Linked DNA regions of Alloalcanivorax dieselolei B5. The protein of the gene in region 1 interacts with the protein of each later gene in a pairwise test. Links are inferred from orthologs where the notes say so. Each region holds a gene or a part of one and is shown on either strand. Other genes may lie near its edges. The genes, in order: paaC and B5T_RS01290.

Region 1 (3,038 bases):
CTCGCAGCACGCCCATTCCGAGATCGTCGGCATGCTGCCGGAAGGCAACTGGCTGACCCGGGCGCCGACCTTGAAGCGCAAATTGCAGTTGATGGCGAAGATCCAGGACGAGGCCGGCCACGGTCTGTACCTGTACAGCGCCATGGAGACCCTCGGCGCCGACCGTGACGAGGAAATCGAAAAGCTGCACCGTGGCGAGGTGAAGTTCTCCTCCATCTTCACCTATCCGACGCTGACCTGGGCTGACATGGGCGCCATCGGCTGGCTGGTGGACGGCGCCGCCATCGTCAACCAGGTGCCGCTGCAACGTTGCTCCTACGGACCCTATGCCCGCGCCATGATCCGCGTGTGCAAGGAAGAGAGTTTCCACCAGCGCCAGGGCTACGAAATCCTGCTGACCATGATGCGCGAGGGCACCGACGAGCAGAAAGCCATGGTCCAGGACGCCATCAACCGTTTCTGGTGGCCGTCGCTGATGATGTTCGGTCCCTCCGACGCCAACTCGCCGAACTCCGCCCAATCCATGGCCTGGAAAATCAAACGCCACGGCAATGACGAACTGCGTCAGCGCTTCCTTGACCAGACCGTGCCACAACTGGAATTCCTCGGCTGCACCGCGCCGGACCCGGATCTGAAATGGAACGAGGAAACCGGCCACTACGACTTCGGCGAAATCCAGTGGCAGGAATTCTTCGACGTACTCAAGGGCCACAGCCCATGCGGTGTCGAGCGCATTCAACAGCGCAAAAGCGCCATCGACGAAGGCCAGTGGGTGCGCGACGCCGCCGTGGCTTATGCCCGGAAGCAGAAACAGAAAGCGAAAAGCGCCGCCTGAACTGAATCAACCCATCGAGACGAACATGGCTGACTGGACCCTCTACGAAGTTTTCGTGCGCAGCAAGCACGGCCTCAATCACAAACACGTAGGCAGCGTGCACGCCGCTGACGCCCAAATGGCGTTGGAAAATGCTCGTGAGCTGTACACCCGCCGAAGTGAAGGCGTGAGCCTCTGGGTGGTACCCGCCGAGCAGATCACCGCCAGCGCCGGCGACGAGAAAGAGCCCTTCTTCGACCCGGCCGACGACAAGGTCTACCGCCACGCCAGCTTCTACAAGCTGCCCCCGGAAGTGGATCAGATGTGAGGAGCGCGACCATGACAAAGGCTTTCTCAGACACCCGGAACGCGCTGGCCGAATACCTGCTGCGCCTGGCCGACACCAACATGGTATTGGCCCAGCGCCTGTGCGAATGGTGCGGCAACGCCCCGGCGCTGGAAGAAGAAGTGGCGATGATGAATGTGGGCCTGGACCTGCTCGGTCAGGCGCGCAACTGGTATGACTACGCCGCCGAACTGCTCGACGACGGTCGCGATGCCGATCATCTGGCCTTCCGCCGCAATGAACGGGAATACCGCAATCTGCTGATCGCGGAGCAACCGCGCGGTGATTACGCCGTCACCACCGCCAAGCAATTCCTGTTCGACGTTTGGCACCACCAGGTGCTCACCCGACTCACCGAATCCAGTGACGAGCGCATCGCCGCCGTCGCCGCCAAGGCCCTCAAGGAAGCCACCTACCACCGCCGCCGCTCCACCGAATGGATGCTGCGCCTGGGGCAGGGCACCGAGGAAAGCCATCGCCGTCTCACTGATGCGGTGCAAAACCTTTGGCGCTTCACCTACGAACTCACCGACACCGACGTCCTTGAAGACCAGCTCGCTGAAGCGGGCATCGGCGCCGGCAACGTGGGCGATGCTTGGCGCACTGAGGTGGCTCGGGTATTCAGCGAAGCCGGCCTGGAGCAGCCGGAACCGGCGCGCCATTTCTACATGGATGGCAAGAACGGCAAGCACACCGAGCACCTTGGCTTTTTGCTGGCCGAGATGCAGTACCTGCAACGAGCGTACCCCGATGCAACCTGGTGAACTGATCTATCGTGAGTGGGCCACCTTCACCGGAACGCCTCTGGGTGAAGCGGATCTCGCGCGCGCATGGGACTGCCTGGCCGAAGTGATGGACCCGGAGGTGCCGGTGGTCAGCGTCGTCGATCTCGGCATGATTCGCGCGGTGGCGTGGCAAGAAGGCCACTTGCACGTGCAAGTCTCGCCCACCTACTCCGGCTGCCCGGCCACCGAGGTGATCGAGCGCGATGTCAGAGACGCGCTGGAGCACTTTGGTTTTCACAAGCCGCGCATCGAGCGAGTGCTGGCGCCGGCCTGGACCACGGACTGGATTACTGACCAGGGCCGTGCGGCGCTCAAGGCCTATGGCATCGCGCCTCCGCCGAAAGGGCAGGGCCGGGATACGCTGCGGGACCCGGGGCCGGCGGCCTGTCCGCATTGCGGCGGCACCCACACCGAACAACTCAGCGAATTCGGCTCCACCGCGTGCAAGGCGCTTTATCGTTGCCGCGATTGCCTGGAACCGTTCGACTACTTCAAGTGCCTTTAAAAAGAAGAGCGCCTGACATGAACCAATTTCATTCATTAAAAATCCGCGAAGTGCGACCGGAAACCCGGGAGGCGGTGTCCATCGCCTTCGATGTTCCGCCGGAACTGGCCGGTGCTTTCCATTTCACCCAGGGCCAGCATCTGATCGTCCGTACCCATATGGACGGCGAGGAAGTGCGTCGTTCTTACTCGATCTGCACCGGCGTCAACGACAGAGACCTGCGTGTGGCGGTGAAAAAAGTACCCGGCGGCCGTTTCTCCGGCTTTGCCAACGGCGAGCTCAAGGAAGGCGACACTCTGGAAGTCATGCCGCCCAGTGGTCACTTCTACATCGATCTGGACCCGGCGCGGGAAGCCGAGTACCTGGCGGTGGCCGCCGGCAGCGGCATCACGCCGATTCTGTCGATCATCAAATCCACCCTGGAAACTGAACCGAAAAGCCGCTTCACGCTGCTTTATGGCAATCGCTCCAGTAACTCGACCCTGTTCCGGGAAGCGCTCAGCGACCTGAAAAACGCCTGGCTCGGGCGCCTGAACATCATCTATCTGTTCAGCCGCGAGCAACAGGACGTGGACCTCTACAACGGCC
Region 2 (3,316 bases), 600 kb from region 1 along the record:
AGTCAGGAAGTGCTGACCGGGAACGCCATTATTTCCGAAGCTCAGGGCTCCCTGGGTTTTTCCGTACGCGGCAAGGCCCCGGTGCTGGACGCCGGCGGTAATGTCATCGGTCTGGTGTCGGTGGGCTTTCTCAACCGTTCGGTGGAGTCCATCGTCGCCGGCCGCTATCTGCAGTGGCTGCCGGTGGTGCTGGCGGTGTTCCTGGTCGGGATTTTGTCTTCGCTCTGGATCGCCCGTCGTGTGCGCGCCGCTTTGTTCGGCTGGCAGCCCCATGAAATCGCCCGGGTATTCGCCGAGCAGAGCGCCATGCTGGATACGGTGCGCTCGGGCATTGTTGCTCTGGATCTGGACGGCTGGGTGCAGCGCAGCAATCGCCGGGCGCGGGAATTGCTGGGGGTGACCACGTCGCAGGAAAGCGCATTGCACTTGCGGGATCTGTTTCCCGATCAGGCCGGTTTTCTGTTGCGGGATGTGGAGCAGGTGCTGGATGGCGTGGAGCTGTACGCCGCTGGCCAGGAGTTGGTGCTGTTTCGGCGGCCGTTGCGGGTGGGTGGCACGGTGCGTGGCGTGTTTCTGAGTTTTCGTCCTCAGGACGAGGTGGCCCACGTCAGCCGGCAACTGGCCCAGGTGGAAGCGTTCGCCGAACTGCTGCGGGTGCAGACCCATGACTATTCCAACAAGCTCAATACCCTGGGCGCGTTGATCCAGATGGGCGCCTACGACAAGGCGGTGGAGTTGATCGGTCTGGAAAGTCAGGGGCATCAGGCCATGGTCAACCGGCTGCTGGACAGCACCGGGGAGCCGCTGCTGGCGGGATTGCTGCTGGGTAAATACCACAAGGCCAAGGAACAGGGCGTTGCCTTCGAGGTGGCGGAAGAGAGCGTGCTCGACGCGGCGGCCCCCAAGGCCCTGCTGGAGCGGCTGGTGTCGATTCTGGGCAACCTGATCGACAACGCCATCGAGGCGGCGCGCGTCGGGTCACGCCAGCCGGCGCGGGTTCGGGTGACGTTCGACGATCTTGGTGACCATCTGATCTTCGATGTGGAAGACAGTGGAGAAGGGTTGCACCGAGAGCGGCTGGAGGCGCTGTTCCGGCCGGACTATTCTTCCAAGAGCGGGCGTCAACACGGTGTCGGCTTGTATCTGGTGAAGACCTACGTGAGTGCCCTGCAGGGTACCCTGGAAGTGGCCCAGGCCGATCTTGGCGGCGCCCGGTTCACGGTGTATCTGCCCCGCCGGCCAACGGACGAGGACAACCGGTCATGACCTATTCAGTGGTGATCGTCGAGGATGAAAGCGAGGTGGCCCGTTTGCTGGCGGAATACCTGCAACGGGACGATCAGTTCCGGGTCACCGCGGTGGTCGGCGATCTGGCCGGCGGGCGCGCCTTGCTGGAGCGTTATCAGCCCGATCTGCTGCTGCTCGACGTCTATCTGCCCGATGGCAGCGGCCTGGACCTGCTGGCGGAGTTGCGCGCCGCCGGCCACGGCTGTGAAGTAATGATGGTGACCGCCGCTTCCGAAGTGGCCTCCCTGGAACGGGCCTTGCAGCTGGGGGCTTTTGACTTCCTGGTGAAACCGGTGCTGCTGCAGCGGCTGGACCGGGCCTTGAACACCTTCATGCAACGCCAGCGGCGCTTGCGCCAGTCGCCGGCGGTCACTCAGTCCATGGCCGATGCACTGTTTTCCCGAGACGCGGAGGGCGAACCGGCGGCCCCGGCGAAGGGCGGGCAGGCGCGCCTGCCCAAGGGGATCGATGCGCTTACCTTGTCCCGGGTGCGGGCGGTGCTGGCCAAGGTTCCCCGGGACTTCCTCAATGCCCAGGAGGTGGGCAAACGTGCCGGCGTCAGCCGTTCCACCGCCCGCCGTTACCTGGAATACCTGCTTCAGCGCCACGAACTGGAAGCCGATCAGACCTATGGCAGCATCGGTCGCCCGGAGCGCCGTTACCGGCCTCTGTCCCGTCAGGATGGATAGTCGTCCCATCGCCACAGGCTTCGCTGCTAAAGCAGCTTCCCACAAAGGGGTTATGAAACCGCGGTGGGAAGCTGGCTTGCCAGCGAATAGCCTATAGCGACTGGAATATCAGCACGCGATGGTTTCCGGCCTCGGGAACCATCAGCTTGTCCCGGTAAAAGTAGACGCCCGTGGGAAAGTTCAGCACCCGTGCCGAGGCGGCGCCGTCATCCTCACCGTTCTGGTCGTCGTCGTTTGATTGATTGTGAGTGAGATCGCTCTGGCCCAGCACGATATCGGCTTGCTGGAAGTTATTGGTGGGGAAGCTGTTCCAGATCAGTACGCGATGATTGCGGCTGTCGGTGACCGCCAGTTGCTCGCCGTTGGAATCGATGCCGTAGGGGGTGTCCAGATTTTCCGCGGACCCGGTGACCGAGGTGAAATCCGCCTGGCCCAGCACGATATCAGCAGGTTGGAAGTGGCTGGTGGGGAAGGTATTCCAGATCAGCACCCGGTTATTATCGTTGTCCGCCAGTGCGAGACGATGGCCGTCCGTCCAGAGGCCGGTGGGGAAATCGAGCGCACGGGCGGAATGGACGACGCTGCCGTCCTGGCTGCCCTCATCTGGGGCGCAACGGGTAAAGTCGGGCTGACCCAGTACCAGATCCGCGGGCTGGCCGTGGGTGGTGGGCAGGGCGTTCCAGATCAGCACTCGATTGTGGGAGGAGTCGGCCACCACCAGTTTGCCGTCCGGGGTGAGCACGGCGGCTTCGGGATAGCGCAAGTGGGTGGCATCGCAAGCGGTGTCTTCGGAATCCAGACTGGTTTGCCCCACGACGACATCGGGTTCGGCCCCGCCGCTGGTGGGGACCGTGTTGTAAATCAGGACCCGGTTGCCGTCGCTGTCCGCCACCGCCATCTTGCCGCCCGCTATCGAAACCCCTTCCGGGCGGGGCAGCCCACCCGGCTCGTTGCTGGTGAAATCCGGCTGGCCCAGCACGAAATCGGCGGCGGCGGTGTTGACAGTGGGAAAGGTGTGGTAGCCCAGCACCCGGTAATTGTCGGTGTCACTGATGAACAGCGTGCCGGAAGAGCTTACCGCCGGATTGCCATACGGGGTGGCCAGGGAGTCGGCCGCTGGTTTGTCGTAGTCCGTCTCCGCCCCCGTCCCCTTGTTGGGGCCGGTGCCGGTGAAGTCTGCCTGGCCGATAACAGTGGCGGCGGGCTGGAACGTATTGAATTCCAATTTGACCAGCCAGGCCGCCGTTACGGTGGGCAGGGCATTGCCGGCCCGGTCCTTGGCGTCGATGCTCAGATCAACCCCGGAACCGCGCGGCCAGGTGCCGTCGCCGGGCGTCAGG

The links.
Region 2: the proteins of paaC (region 1) and B5T_RS01290 interact in binary tests that used the Escherichia coli proteins (3 or more experiments, as listed by UniProt). The link is inferred for Alloalcanivorax dieselolei B5 from one-to-one orthologs.

What each region holds. Positions count from the first base shown.
Region 1 is NC_018691.1:872,893-875,930, forward strand. What follows is about bases 317-3,038. They hold paaC (1,2-phenylacetyl-CoA epoxidase subunit PaaC), read left to right. Parts: upstream 317-1,153; coding sequence 1,154-1,924; downstream 1,925-3,038. Other genes in these bases: paaA (1,2-phenylacetyl-CoA epoxidase subunit PaaA), read left to right, coding at 317-835; paaB (1,2-phenylacetyl-CoA epoxidase subunit PaaB), read left to right, coding at 861-1,142; paaD (1,2-phenylacetyl-CoA epoxidase subunit PaaD), read left to right, coding at 1,911-2,450; paaE (1,2-phenylacetyl-CoA epoxidase subunit PaaE), read left to right, coding at 2,468-3,038. Also shown: more of paaA, read left to right, coding at 1-316. UniProt on the Escherichia coli protein: Component of 1,2-phenylacetyl-CoA epoxidase multicomponent enzyme system which catalyzes the reduction of phenylacetyl-CoA (PA-CoA) to form 1,2-epoxyphenylacetyl-CoA. The subunit C may be essential for structural integrity of the alpha subunit.
Region 2 is NC_018691.1:273,412-276,727, forward strand. What follows is about bases 120-3,119. They hold B5T_RS01290 (response regulator), read left to right. Parts: upstream 120-1,262; coding sequence 1,263-1,976; downstream 1,977-3,119. Other genes in these bases: B5T_RS01285 (ATP-binding protein), read left to right, coding at 120-1,266; B5T_RS01295 (NHL repeat protein), read right to left, coding at 2,068-3,119. Outside these bases: more of B5T_RS01285, read left to right, coding at 1-119; more of B5T_RS01295, read right to left, coding at 3,120-3,316. UniProt on the Escherichia coli protein: Member of the two-component regulatory system DpiA/DpiB, which is essential for expression of citrate-specific fermentation genes and genes involved in plasmid inheritance.